DNA from 2 places in the Paenibacillus sp. AD87 genome. Region 2 is predicted to be linked to the other one. Evidence: riboswitches for the same ligand, from Rfam matches in the RefSeq annotation. Region 2 holds a riboswitch; the other holds the start of a gene.
The links. A riboswitch is a leader RNA that binds a small molecule or an ion and turns the genes downstream of it on or off. The one in region 2 is predicted to bind cyclic di-AMP.
Positions count from the first base shown of each region.

Region 1: it holds a riboswitch for cyclic di-AMP, as region 2 does, so the genes downstream of both, gpAD87_RS19390 (hypothetical protein) here and gpAD87_RS16040 (C40 family peptidase) in region 2, are expected to answer to the same signal.

Region 1 covers NZ_LXQN01000007.1:4,382,711-4,390,118, forward strand. The annotation lists gene gpAD87_RS19360 (thiol-disulfide oxidoreductase DCC family protein) at 1-158, opposite strand, end outside; gene gpAD87_RS19365 (hypothetical protein) at 303-581, opposite strand; gene gpAD87_RS19370 (zinc ribbon domain-containing protein) at 680-925, opposite strand; gene gpAD87_RS19375 (organic hydroperoxide resistance protein) at 1,131-1,550, opposite strand; gene gpAD87_RS19380 (Nramp family divalent metal transporter) at 1,997-3,292, shown strand; gene gpAD87_RS19385 (HAD family hydrolase) at 3,433-4,125, opposite strand; gene gpAD87_RS19390 (hypothetical protein) at 4,291-4,689, opposite strand; cyclic di-AMP (ydaO/yuaA leader) riboswitch at 4,807-4,982, opposite strand; gene gpAD87_RS19395 (glutathione peroxidase) at 5,350-5,826, shown strand; partial or broken gene gpAD87_RS32990 (hypothetical protein) at 5,805-5,870, opposite strand; tRNA gene gpAD87_RS19400 (tRNA-Leu) at 5,977-6,059, opposite strand; gene gpAD87_RS19405 (urease accessory protein UreF) at 6,480-7,181, shown strand; gene gpAD87_RS19410 (IS3 family transposase) at 7,288-7,408, opposite strand, start outside.
Region 2 covers NZ_LXQN01000007.1:3,692,322-3,699,729, reverse strand. The annotation lists gene gpAD87_RS16080 (hypothetical protein) at 1-3, shown strand, start outside; gene gpAD87_RS16075 (GNAT family N-acetyltransferase) at 105-659, shown strand; gene gpAD87_RS16070 (glycosyltransferase family 4 protein) at 1,106-2,236, shown strand; gene gpAD87_RS16065 (YkvI family membrane protein) at 2,327-3,385, opposite strand; gene gpAD87_RS16060 (xanthine phosphoribosyltransferase) at 3,590-4,171, shown strand; gene gpAD87_RS16055 (hypothetical protein) at 4,270-4,599, shown strand; gene gpAD87_RS16050 (hypothetical protein) at 4,723-4,941, shown strand; gene gpAD87_RS16045 (carboxymuconolactone decarboxylase family protein) at 5,059-5,388, shown strand; gene gpAD87_RS16040 (C40 family peptidase) at 5,493-5,957, opposite strand; cyclic di-AMP (ydaO/yuaA leader) riboswitch at 5,963-6,094, opposite strand; gene pelA (pectate lyase) at 6,508-7,408, shown strand, end outside.

The DNA.
Region 1 (7,408 bases), 690 kb from region 2:
AATTTTTTCGCTACATCCGATTGGAGTGATGCAAAATGATATTTCCCCTCAGGGTCACGCTTGATAATCCACTTCGTTAATCCTTGGCAGAAATGACAGACTCCGTCCACAAGCACAATCGGGTGTCCCTGATGCTGATCCGTTTGATTTGCTGTCATAATCGTGGCCTCCTCATGTGTGCTATTAGCATAACTTACCCGTTTTGAGTCATCCCGGTCGCTTTTTTTACATTTTATTTAAGTGTAACGGAAAATAGAAAAAGAGCGCAGGCTCTATGCCCACGCTCGTATCTGTTTTGGCAATTACTCGGCAATTGCCTTTTCCATCCATTGGTCGTCGATCATCTGTTGATGCAGGTCACCAGCCCACTGGTCCATGCATTTGCAAATGAAATCTTTGCGACATACCGGACAAGGTGTTTTCTGTAGACGGCTGATATTGGTCAGCTTCCATTCCGGGGAATGGGAGTAGAATACACGGCATTGTGTACCGTCTACCAATTTCATTTTAAATTCATACAATCCGTCTTCCTTGTTGCCACTAGCTAATTCTAAATTTGCAATACGCGGTCTATAAGACATGGATATCACCTGTTAATTCAAATTTGGTTCATGCAATGACACTTCTTAGTACTAAATCATATTAAAGAAATTTTAGTTCGATGTCAACTCACGCACATTTACCCACCAAATAGAATATCAAGAATGGTACCCACCTGACCCTGTTTTTTCCCTTTCAACACATCCGGATCGAATACTTCTACATATCCACAGGAAGAACAGGCGACGAAGAGATAATGATTGTGCTGAATATCAAACATTTTGCTAAGTCCTGCTCCTGACATGGATACTTCCTTAATATTGCAATCCGTACCCCTGCATTTGGTACATACAAATCGTCGTTCTATCATCTCTTCAATACTCATTGTCGTTCCCCCTTATTCGAATGTATGACTTCAAGCAAGAGTAGATTATGTAAAATAGTACGCTGTTCAACATGCAATCTCCTGCATCTCATCTGTATTATAAAATACAAAACCCTGCCGAAGGCCAGCAGGGTCTTGTACTCGAACATCAGGTATCCAAAGATACCCTGCTCTATATGTTCCCTTTACTCCTACGAGTCAGGTCTTAAACTACATTAAGTACCACATCAATATTGCCGCGTGTTGCTTTGGAGTAAGGACAGAAATCATGTGCCTTGCGAGCAAGATCCTCCGCTTGACTGTGATCCACGCCAGGCATGCTCACATCCAAACGTACAGACAGTTGGAAACCATCATCCGCCGGATCTTTGCCGATGGATACATTACTTGTGACCACCACATTCTCCAATTTCACGCCTGCTTTGCGTGCCACATTGGCAAGAGCACTTTCATAACATGCACCGTATCCCGCTGCAAAGAGCTGCTCAGGATTGGTTCCTTCACCACCGGAGCCTCCAAGTTCTTTTGGCATTTTCAGATCATGCTTGAGTACGCCATCCGAAGAAGCCACAGAACCTGTACGTCCACCTTTAACTGTCGCTGTTGCTGTATATAAAGCTTCCATTAAGAATCTCTCCTTCACCTTTAAGTTTTTTGTTGCCTACAATTCAATTTAAACTTCTGGCTCATTTTGAAACGTTGTTGGTCCTTATTCAGCTTTTACATCTTTATCTTTTTCATGCATTGGGGATGAACACAGGTAATTTATCCAGGGTTGGGTAATATACTAAGGCACAATTCACTCTTCGGTAAATTTTGTCCTCATACACAAAAGTTGCACTAGACAAAAATAATTGAAGTAGTACAATGTAAGTATCAACATAAACGTTTAGACATATGTGAAGTCGTTTAATTACGCTTTTAAGATTTTGGTTTCAATGTTCAAATTTAATCAAAGGAATGACACCGTTCCTCTTCATATAGAATATCAATACTTCAAAGTCGGGTGATTATATTATGAGTAAAAAAAATCCGTTCAATACTCCTTCAAATGAGCCATTGGCTGCGGGTATGGCCCCATCTCTCGGGGAAGCCCACAGCTCCATGAAGGTGCCTCAGAACGCTGCTTGGTGGAAAAAGTTCCTTGCTTTTGTTGGACCAGGTTACCTGGTTGCCGTTGGATATATGGACCCCGGGAACTGGGCAACGGATATTGCTGGTGGTTCACAATTCGGATACACGTTATTATCCGTTATTCTGATTTCAAACCTGATGGCTGTTGTATTACAGTCTCTCGCTGGCAAGCTCGGGATTGTCACAGGACGGGATTTGGCGCAAGCCTGCCGCGAACGATTTAGCATGCCTGTTGTGATCGTGTTATGGATTTTGTGTGAGCTTGCGATTGCAGCCACCGACCTTGCCGAGGTTATTGGTTCAGCCATCGCGCTCAAGCTGCTGTTCAACATCCCCATGTTATACGGCGTCATTATTACCGCTGTCGATGTACTGGTCATTCTTTTGCTGCAAAATAAAGGCTTCCGCGCATTGGAATCCCTCGTAATTGTACTGATGGCTACCATCGCCCTCTGCTTCGGAATTGACCTGTTTCTCGCTAAACCGGATATGGGTGGCGTCATGCATGGTTTCGTACCGAATGTTGAGATTTTGCAAAATCCAGCTATGCTCTACATCGCCATCGGGATTATCGGTGCAACCGTCATGCCCCATAATCTGTATCTGCATTCTTCCATTGTGCAAACCCGTCAGATTGAACAGACGCCCAAAGGGAAAAAAGAAGCGATCCTGTATTCCACCATGGATTCAACCATCGCTTTAACGCTAGCTTTGTTCATCAATGCAGCCATTCTGATTGTGTCTGCTGCCGTGTTTCATAGTGCGGGTATGACCCAGGTCGCGGAAATTACAGATGCTTACCATCTGTTGACACCTCTGCTGGGAACCACCATCGCCAGCATCCTGTTCGGTGTAGCCCTGCTGGCTTCAGGCCAAAACTCAACACTCACAGGCACGTTATCCGGACAGATTGTAATGGAAGGCTTCCTGAACATTCGTATTCCAGCGTGGCTTCGTCGACTGGTTACACGTCTGATCGCTATCATCCCGGCCGTCATCGTAACAGCCATTGCCGGAGAGCACGGAACAGAGGAACTGTTGATTCTTAGCCAGGTTGTGCTGTCTCTGCAGCTACCCTTTGCCGTCATTCCGCTGGTAATGTTTACGAGTGACAAAAAAAGCATGGGGGCTTTTGCCAACAAGCTTTGGCTCAAAATCATCTCCTGGATCATTGCCGGAGTTATCGTTGTCCTGAATGTGTATCTGATTATCCAGACCATTCTGTTGTTCTAGGTTAAACGGGATTACGCCGTATTTTGTCTAACTCAAAAAGGCTGATCAACTCAAGTAACGTACCCCTTGAGACGATCAGCCTTTTATATGTTTGAGCAGCAGCCTAATTATACCGATTAGATCTTAAACACTGCTCTTATTTAGTTGTCTGAATTTTGAGTTACCATTAACAATGGAAGAAGTTCCTCCAGTGATTCAATAGTCCAGTCTGGACGCTCTGCATCCGCAAGCTCCGGCTGGAACCTGCCATAACCCTGCAAAATCCGGATCGTGTGCATACCCAGCTTCTTAGCCGGAATAATATCATTATCAATCCTGTCGCCGATCATGACCGCTTCCTCAGGTTTGCATCCCGCCTGTTTCAACGCTACAGCATACAATTCAGGATCAGGCTTGGACACTCCTTCTTCAGCCGAACAGGCCAGCACATCCACATACTTGCGCAAGCCGTAGCTATCCAGCCGATTTTCCGTCCCCGGACTCTGATTGGCAATGATACCAATCTTATAGTGTTGCGACAACGTCTGGAGAACAGCGTCGGCTGACGCAAAGGGGCGCTCAAGCTCTTTGCGGAACTTCAGCTTCTCCTGTATCTGTTCCCGGTGCCCCTCATCGCTGATAAGGGTACGAATAGCCAATTTCATCGGCCATTGCTCGTAATTTCGGTAAGAGGCGGCAAATATATCTCGCACCGTCTGCATCTCCACCTGATAACCAAGCGCACAAGCTTCACGAACGAACTGACCGATAATATCATCTACCGGCTCCCATTCGTCCACGAGCGTATCCCCCACATCAAAGAACAACCATTGTATTCCACGTACATCCGGCACGCCTATTCCTCCTCGTTAGCCACAGGAAATCCATATCCCTATTTCCCAAACCATAAAAAAGAAGACCCACCAACATGCATGAGTCTCCTCAAGTTTCCGTTTATTTATGATTTCAATTATAACAGGCAGCTGACACTGGATCAATCACAGGAATAGTACTAGCCACTAGCCATTCAGCAGAAACCCAACTTCCCCATTCAAGGAATATACAATACGGTCTGCTCCCATTCCCCGATAGATCCCTTTGGGGTGGCTTTGTTCCGTAATGACACACAAGGACTTGGATGTCCATGAGCGGCAGATCTGCAAATATCGACAGGTCAGGTTAAGGCTATTTTCAAAAATAAAAACATTGCCGACACTACCTTGCGGCAAAAACCATTTCTGAGCTGCAGCCGTGTTCATGCGAATGACATGCTCCACACCGATTCTCCGGAGCCTGCGCTCTTCCCCTGCACTGTTGGTCAGAACGGCAAACGGCATTTTTTTGTACATCAGCAATTTGATAAATTTACGTCCTGCTTCATTTGGAGCAGTCACTAAGATCATCTCTTTATCCATCATTCGTTCCTCCCTTGGCGTGAAAAGACAACAAAAAAGAAGCGTGGGGGACCAAGGCCTCCCGGACGCTTCTTCAATAATCCATAGCAAAAAGACACTATGAACCAGCGTACGGCTTGTTGCCTCTCCCTTTAACGCTTACGAGGTTAGCTGACGGATTCGGGCGCGAGAGTCGCCCTATTTCCGGCTGTCACCGGAAAATTCACCCCATGGATGCCTACTGTCTTGGACAGTTCATCCTGTTGGTTCCCCCGTTTCCCACCCATGAATGAATGGAAACTCAGCGATTAAAACATCGTTCTTTTATAATCATTAATCAGAGCGATATTATCGTTTGTTTCGTTTTTCATGTAAAATTTAATTTAAATTGGAATTACGATATGAATCATACACCCGTGCCATATTGGTGTAAAGTCTGCGCAGATCACCGAATCGACGGATTTTTGCCATTTCACATCAATAATAGCGCTTACAACGCATCCATTCTCTACCCATCTCATCAAAGCTCTCTAATTCTCTCTTTAGCGAAATTCAGGTAGCAAATCAGTCACAGATCATACACGACAGCTTCAAATTGAGTTAAAAAAGCAATATTAATTTTGCATTATTTAATTGTAATCAATATAATAGAAGAAAGAAGAATATGAAATGGAGGCGATTTTCATGTCAGTCTACGACTACAAAGTAAACACCCTTCGCGGTCAGGAAGTTGAAATGTCCAACTATCGTGACAAAGTACTGCTTATCGTGAATACAGCAAGCCAATGCGGCCTCACACCTCAATTCAAAGGTCTGCAAGAGCTTCAGGATAAGTTTAAAGACTCCCCATTCGAAGTTCTTGGTTTTCCAAGCAACCAGTTTGCACAGGAAAAAGGCTCTTCTGATGATATTGCCGAGTTCTGCCAGATGAACTATGGTGTTAGCTTCCCGATGTTTGAGAAGATCGATGTGAATGGTTCAAGCGCTCACCCTCTTTTCCAGCACCTTACCAAAGAAGCGCCAGGCGTACTCGGCTCCAAAGCCATCAAATGGAACTTCACCAAATTCCTTGTGGATCAGAACGGACGTGTTCTGAAACGGTATGCTCCCAAAACAACACCTGATAAAATTGAAGCGGACATCAAAGAATTGCTTAAATAACAAGTAAAGGCCATCCGACCCCAGCAGACAGAATGAGCATGCATTCAGGGGAAACGGGTGACCTTTTTTTGTCTGGCCCATCTGTACTGTAAATAAAACAAAAAAAAGAAGCTTCCCATACGGGAAGCTTCTTTTTTATCGTTCTTATGATGCGGTCGAGAGGACTCGAACCTCCACGGGTATACACCCACTACCCCCTCAAGATAGCGTGTCTGCCATTCCACCACGACCGCATGTCGTAAATAATCGGCAACAAAATTGATTATACCCGGTTCATGTTTAAAAGTAAAGCATTTTTCTTAATATCATTTTAACTGCGCTTTTCCTTCCATAAATCGTATAATCTCGTCATTTTCTCCTACGAAGTGCATATGATTAAATTTAATCCCGTTTGTATACCCGATTAGGCCGATCACTCTACTTTATTTGTATTACCATCCTTCATATCCCTTAGTATAAAGTAACTCATAAAGTTATATAAAATAACACTAAATAGATTTAATATTCAAAAAACAAAGAAACTATTGACAAAAAGCGGATATTTATGTGAATATATATATCATATAATTCGGATTCACAAACATAAAGCGAACCAAAAAGGAGTATAAATGTTATTTAACATAACATTTAACGAACGTAGGAGGCGAAAGATTGTGAACCGTGGGAATAAGCTGCTCGATTATGTCAAACTGCTTGATTCCTCTATCCAGGTCGGAGGGTTCACCCATTCCTTCGGTATGGATGCCCATATCGCTGAAGGTACCATTCGTAGTGTTGAAGATCTCGAATCATTCATGCGCTGTCAATTGCATCCCAGCATCGTGCGTCTGGAAGGTATGGCGATTAAAGGCATATACACCGCCGCAGATCACAAGGACGCATGGCGTACAGCCCTCATCGACAAACTCGTTCATGTCCAGCGCACCCCAGTCAATCTTAGAGAACATGCCTCCATTATGGGCAAACGACTAATTAAGCTAGCTCGCGCACTACACCCCTGGATTGATTTTAGCCATCTCGAACAAACGCTGGCTAAGTATGAATCTGTTGGCTGTCTCCCCACTGTTCACGCCTGGATTAACCACCACCTCGAAATCCCTGTCGAGGAGGCGGTCCTTGGTTATCTGCATTCAGCCATGAGTGCCTGCATAACCGAAGCCTCCAAAGTGATTCCTCTTCATACCGATACAATCCAGGACCTGCTGGTTCGCCTGGCCGCAGATCTGGAGCATGAATGGCATACCGTCAGCGCCTCCGCTGCCGATGGACCGGTACAACCAACCTCAATGTCCATGAAAACATTGTTCCCAAGCTTCCACATGCTTGGAGCAGGGCTTCACGCCTACAGAGCCTAATCTGTCCCCATCCCTTCATAACCCGCCTCCTCACACTGTAAAAATATAAAAAACACGCCGCAACCTCCTGGTCAAGACCCCATTTTGTAGACATTATAAAAAGACCCTAGGCTGCAAACTGGCGTCGGTACTCTACCGGCGTCAGTTTTTTTAGTTTTCGTTGTGGCCGTTTTCGGTTGTAAAAACGGATATATATTTCGATTTTGCTTTGTGCTTCAGCAACCGTT
Region 2 (7,408 bases):
TAAGAGGCACAGCCTCTTGCCTTTTTTGTTTTCTTTTTGACGAACAAGCCATTTCCCGGTATAGTACCATTAGTTTAAGAGAGACCTGGAAGTGGAGGAGAATCATGAAGCACTCATTCAGTATCACAACAGACTACATCAATGATGAATTTAAGGCATTGCAGGCTCAGCCGGAAGACACGGAGGATGTGATGTCCCTGCTCATGGAAACAGCCGAGTGGTTGCGGAGCCAGGGGTCTTCTCAATGGAATGCGTTGTTAAAAGGTGAGGATTCTCATAATACGGCGGAGGCTATTCAGCGTGGCGACGTATTTGTATTTAAAAAGGGTTCTGACGTAGCTGGCATGGTTATTTTGATGAGCCAGCCAAGTGCATGGGATGTGCACTTATGGGGAAGCAAAGCGCATGCCGGGGATGGCGCACTTTATCTGCACCGATTAGCCATCCGCAGAAAGTACGCCCAGAGTGGACTGGGACGGGCGATTTTGCAATGGTCGAGCAGCGGGATCCAGTTTGAGGATAAACACATTGTCCGATTAGATTGCGGAACTGAGAACGCAACATTGAACGCATTCTATGGGCGTAACGACTATACCTTTGTGGGAGAGACAGACGGCTTCAGTACGTACGAGAAGGCAATCACACACTTGTCTGTATAAACGCTGTATTCAAACATAAGAAGTACATTCAAAAAGCCGGGGGCTACGATTGCTCACTGGCTTTCATTTGTATGTCGGCAAAAGAGGCTTAACTTTCAAAATCATACATCCGCTTCTTAGCCGAGCATCTTCTGAATATGTTGTATATACGACTCCGGAGTGAGGGCGTACGCTCAAATAAGATGAAAAAGATAACGTATAGTAGAATAAAGCCAGCCAAAGAGCGATGATTTCCGGTGGAGTTACTCAGTACCTAACAATATTCGTCATGTCGTCAGCGTCAGAACCAACATGGTACAATTGCTATTGAAATGAATTCTATTATTCAGCTGTAAATGAGCGAGTGATAAGAAATCTCATTTTGTACCTTTACTGAACATATGTTCTGATATATCATGATTGAAGATGTAATGAAAAGATTTATGCTAGAAAGGGGGAAACTAACGGTGAGATTGCTGCAGGCGCTTTTCTTTCCTCCGGAGCAGCCCGGAGGTGTATCCTCTATGATTCCGTATATGCAAGAGAGGTTTACAACCCCGAGGTGGGAGATGGATCTGTTCTCGTTGCCTAAGCGAATTCGCAACAAGGGCAGGGAAGATATCCAGTTTGAGACGTTCGATTGGACCCAATATCAGGATAGTCCTGTCGTGCAAAAATATATGCAAACCTACCGGGATTATTTGTGGTGGACCAAGCTGCGTATTCAGAAGCCTTACGATCTGATTCATGCCCATCATCCTATTGCGGGGCTTGCAATGAAGAAGGTTTTCCCGGATGTTCCTCTCATTCAAACGATCCACTCCAGTTATGAGCGAGAGCTGATACTGAATGGACGGATTGAGCCGAACGGACCGGAGCATCAATTCCTGCTGGCCATCTATGGTGAGCTGGAGCACCAGGCAGAGCGGTTGTTAACAGTATCGGATTCTTTCCGTCGTTATCTGGCGCCTTATGTACAGCACCCCGAAGTTATCGGTGTGATTCCGAATGGTTTTGATGAGAAAAGGTTTAAGCCAATTCCCCATGAGAACGCGATACCACAGCTGGTCACCGTATGCCGTCTGGTTCCGGCGAAAGGGCTGGATATTCTGTTCAAAGCCTGTGCCGAACTGAAAGCCCGGGGACATGATTATGTGCTTCATATTATTGGGGACGGACCGATCCGTCCAGACTTGGAAGAATTGGCCCAGCGGCTGGGCATTTATAATGAGACTATTTTTTATGGTTACACGCTGCACCCTGAGGAATTCATGCCATTTTTTGATATCTTTGTACTTCCTTCGCGGGCGGAGGCGTTCGGGTCTGTTTTCGCGGAAGCAGCGCTTAGCTGTCTTGCCCTTGTAGGTACAGATGTTGGCGGCATACCCGAACAGATTGAGAACGGCAGTAACGGCTTGCTGGTGCCATCAGAAGATCCGTCTGCACTGGCAGAAGCGCTGGAGAAGGTGATGGTTGACCCGGCGTACCGTTATGAGCTCGCTCGTTCGGCATGCGAAAAGGCCAAAACCCATTACTCTTTGGGTAGATCGGTCAATGAACTGAAAAAAATGTATTTGCAATTCCCGAGCCAGTTTTAACTTCTGGAAAGGGAAAAGAAGGAAGCCGCTGTGTGAACAGCGGCTTTTTTTATGTTTAGGGAAATGATGCTTCGCAACAAAAATACGTTGTTATAGGTGTTTGTTACGACCTCGAAAGCTTCCCCATCGATCCATTACTAATTTTGCACCCCAGACCAGTGCCAAACTGCCGAAAATGGGGTAAAGGATAGAGAGCAGGGAGCTGAACCCAAACTGGCTAAGCGAATAACATAGCAGCATGATGGCCAGTATGATTAGTTTGGGATGTACGTGGACATGCTGTCTGAGTTGGAGGGTCATTCCATAAATATCGGCTACAAATGTACTGAAGATTTCCATAAAAATCAGGGATACATAGATAGACTGGACTACCCATCCAAGTTGAAAGGCAATGCTGCCCATTGGAATTTCAAATTGCGTGATGCCAGGCATCTGGGCTGACATGGCGAAGTGGGCTGCCATAAGCATGAATCCTACACCAATCCCGCCCAGAACGCCGCCCCATTTCAGTACCTTTCGGCTGCGAATCTGATTCCCCACCGGAACAAGTACAGCTTGGGCAAGTGCCAGGTTGAATGAAGTATACAACAGAGGAGATAACCAGACCTGGATTGGATTGCTGTCCGTGGTTAATGTAATAAATCGGTTTGCGCCGGGATGATGTATGGTGCTGGTGATCATAAGCAGAGAGAGCAGGAGCATCATTGGCACTACGATACTGTTCATTTGCAGAATAGCCTGAATGCCCCGTCCAAGCAGCAGATATGTACCGATAAGGGTAACAATCAGTCCGGTCTGGTAATGAAGCCCCAGATGCTCTACAAAGACCGACCCTGCTCCGGCCAGCATGACACTGTTTACTCCGATGAGAATAAGAAGGGTAACCCAGGTAATCCAGTTTCCTGCTTTATGACCGAATAGATGCTTGTTGAGATCTTCGTATGAGCGCGAGCCGGTATCATGGGCAATCAGCATCATTTTTGTACCTAACCAGACAAAGAGCATGGTCGATAAGCCAATGGTAATGGTGGCCCATTTGCCATACTGGGTAAAAAACTGCAATATCTCCTGTCCTGTTGCAAAGCCGGCTCCTACTACCGTTCCAATGTATGTAAATGCGATCTGCAGCACCCGAAATGCCTGTTTCATGCGTTTCCCCTCTCAGGCCCCTGAATAGTTTGGACATGCGGGTGCCATGGTACAAGGTATGCTTGACCCATCAAAGTCATGACAATTGAAGTGTGACATAGGGTCATTTCTATGCTCTGGACAAGAGCAAAGGCAATTTCGCTTGAACTGATAGCCGGATCTATGATACTTTTACGTCATAGGATAGGCTTGGGAGGTCAAATTATGGAAGTATTGAAACAACGAATTTTACAAGAAGGTGTAGTCATGTCAGATCAGGTGCTGAAGCTGGATGGTCTGCTGAATCACCAGATTGATCCTGCATTGACGATGGAAATGGGACGTGAATTTGCCGCTCGTTTTCGTGAAAGTGGTGTAACTCGGGTCATTACAGTGGAGTCTTCCGGGATTCCGGTCGCCTTTGCTGCCGCACATGAACTGGGTGTTCCGCTGGTATTTGCTCGTCGCAAAAAAACACTTTTGGCTGACCCCGACGCCTACTGTGAAAGAGTACCTTCTTTTACCAAAGGGATCGTAACGGATATTATGGTGTCGCGTGAATATATTCATGAGAATGACCGTATTTTGTTTATTGACGATATCATTGCGAATGGTGATGCCGCTCGTGGTGTCATCAAAATTATCGAACGTTCGGGTGCGGAACTGGTTGGATTCGGTGTCGTGGTCGAAAAATGTTTTCAGGCCGGAGCGCGCACTATTCGTGAGCAGGGCATCCCGGTTGAAGCGTTGGTGCGCATTCGTTCACTGAACGATGGCACCGTGCAATTTGACGATAACGAATTGTGACTTTTTAAAGGAAAAAGTGCCTATTTTTATAACAATGCCTTTGCATGACCGCTGATTTCATTTATAATGGGGTTATGTTAGGGAGAGGAGGCAACACCATGGGTAACCAACCGGCAACAGAACAATTTTTTATTGATAAGCTGGCGGAATCGAAAGTACATTTTGAGCGTGCCCTGGATTGTAAACATACGGAATTCGATGACCTTTATCCCTATATGATTGAACATCCTCAATTTTTCTGGTACAAACGCTACGTTGCCTGGTCAGAATTGCTGACGATTGTAGGCTTGTGCGAAGAGTTGTCCTTCTCTTGGAAAGAACAATTTACACCGCATCAAGTGGAGTACCTTGAAGAACGTGTGATGTCCGCCAAAGTGCTTGATTTTTGGTTTGAGAAGAACGACAGCAAAGAGCACGCGCAGCGGTAACTTTCAGTCGGGACATACTTTCGAATGACATGACAGTCCAATACAGTCACGTGAGACCTAAATGACTTTTCATTTAGGTCTCTTTTTGTAAATAATTTTTTTGGGAAAGTAGGCGCCATAAATATGATCAGTGATGCACAATTGGATGCACTGCGTTTATCGGGTGAAAAAGTAAGGGTAGTACGGGACGAGATTCAGTCCAATGATGTGACAGGTATTGTAGTGGCTTGGGACGGGGAGCAGGTACTCATTCGCCGTCAGAATCGGCGTGTGGTCAAGCTTGATCGGAATTACCGATATCAATTGTTCAGCGAACCACGCGAGAGCCTGCTCGAAGAATAGGACATGCCTATTTAGGTTCATTTACCATGGATGTTTTGGCATAATTACACCTCTCCGGAGAGAAGATAGGTACAGTGAGAGCTTGTAACATATCAGCCGAGAGGATGTGCGGTAACCATGACACTGATGAATGATAAGGTTCATGCCTATAAAGATCAGATTGGTGAATTAAGCGATGTGCTGCCAGCTGTGGTGAAGTCTTATCATGAGTTCACTGGAGAATGTTTTCAGGCAGGGGCGATTGATGCCAAGACCAAACAGCTGATTGCGCTGGGTATTGGACTGTTTGCGAACAATGAGGTGTGTACGTTTTACCATGTGGAAGAGGCACGTGCCAAAGGAGCGACCGATCAGGAGATTATGGAGACGGTTGCTGTGGCTGGAGCGGTAGGCGGAGGCCATGCGCTGTCTCAGGGTGCAATGAGAGTACAGAAGGCTTTACATTAAGTATAGAAGTCTACAGCACACCGGATTTGTAAACAAAAGCCCCAAACAAAGAGGAGGTCCCGGATTCACCCGGAGCCTCCTCTTTGCGCTATATCAAATCAAACTTATATTTTGCCCAGCATTTTGTTATACATAAATTGTCCTGTTACCCGGCGTGCTGTTACGTAACGATCGTTGAAGTAAGGATTGGATAATTGTGTGATGCTGACACCCTTGCTGCTTGAAGCATGAGCGAACTGTCCGCCCCCGATATATACACCTGTATGTGAAATGCCATTGCCCATCGTATTAAAGAATACCATGTCACCAGTACGCAGATTAGCTTTGGATACCGGAGTTCCGGCCTTAGCTTGTTGCTGGGAAGTGCGTGGTAATTCAATGCTATATTTGTTGAAAATATATCTCATAAATCCAGAGCAATCAAATCCGGCCATTGTTGTGCCGCCCCATTTGTAAGGTATGCCAGTCATGTTGTTAACGACGGTGTTAATACTGCTTGCCTCTGTGCTTGCTGCACCGGATGTAAATAGAACTGCTGCTCCAAAAATGGAGATGATAAGCTTTTTCAAAATTTTTGTTCTCCCTTCGATGCCTACGGAGTTAGCTAAGGGTTCGGTAGAAGGTTCCCTATATTTCCTATGTATAAGAATAATTCACCCAAAATGGTTCCCCCGTTTTCAAACATGAAACTCGGCAAATGAATAATTAAGTTTTTGTAACCTTTTGAAACTATATTGCATAAATGCGAAAATGTCAAACCGATTTTGAACACTTCTTATCATCTCAATGTTAACGGAATTATCGCTATTTATGTAGAAATAACTCGAATATTGGGTTTTAATAGATGACAAAAAAGTAACTACTGTTTCAAATGGAGAAAAATTGGATAATTTATTGGCTTTCTCACATTTCGATTAGACGATACCTATAGGTTAAGACAAAGAATTTGTTACATATTGTTGCAATTATTAACAAAATTCATTGTTTTGCATAGAATTCTTTTTGTATAATCCACTTATTGGATGAAAAGAAATAGTTTGAGTTTAAAAACAAATATAAGGAGGGGAGACGCTCAAGGAAAACAGTTTGCAGAAAATGAATTGGGGAGTGTTCTAAACGATGTTGAAGGCACAAGCAAGGTTTGCATCTTTGGTAATGGCATGTACAATGATTTTCTCTGTTGTCGGAATGGTATTTCAGCCTGCTGCTAAGGTATCTGCTGCAGACGCATCTGGAACGACAGCAAGTATCTCAGATATTTTGAAGAATCAACGTCCTGACGGGGGATGGAAGAAGGATTACAAAGAAACAAGTGGTGAGTGGGCCAAATCTACGATTGATAATAAAGCTACATACTCAGAAATTAGAAGATTAGCGAAGGAATTTAAAAAGACAAATGATCCGCGATATTCGGCTGCTGCCATCAAAGGAATCAACTTTTTGTTAAATATGCAGTACTCCAATGGAGGATGGCCACAAGTATACCAGAGCTCAGGCTATCACAAACACATTACCTTCAACGACGATGCCATGATTAATGTCATGTACATGCTGGATGAAGTAGGTGCACGTAAAGGTGATTTCTCATTCATCGACAGCTCTCTTGCGGATCGCAGTAAAAAATCAGTTGCCAAAGGTGTAGATGCTATTCTCAATACACAGGTTGTAGCAAATGGTAAACTGACTGCATGGGGACAGCAGCATGATTCCAGCTCCCTAAAACCTGCAGGAGCAAGGATATATGAAGTGCCTTCTCTAAGTGCTGGAGAGAGCAGTACGATTGTAAAGTTTTTGAAAACAAGACCGTCGAACTCGAAAATTAAGGCTTCCATTCAAGCGGCAGAAGCCTGGTTCAACAACGTGAAAATTACAGGATACAAGTATGTCAGAGAAAACGGAGATAGCAAACTCGTAGCTGATTCAGGTGCATCGCCAATTTGGGCACGTTTTTACGAAATTGGAACGGATAAACCGATCTTCGTAGGACGTGATGGGGTTGTGAAATACAAACTCAGCGATA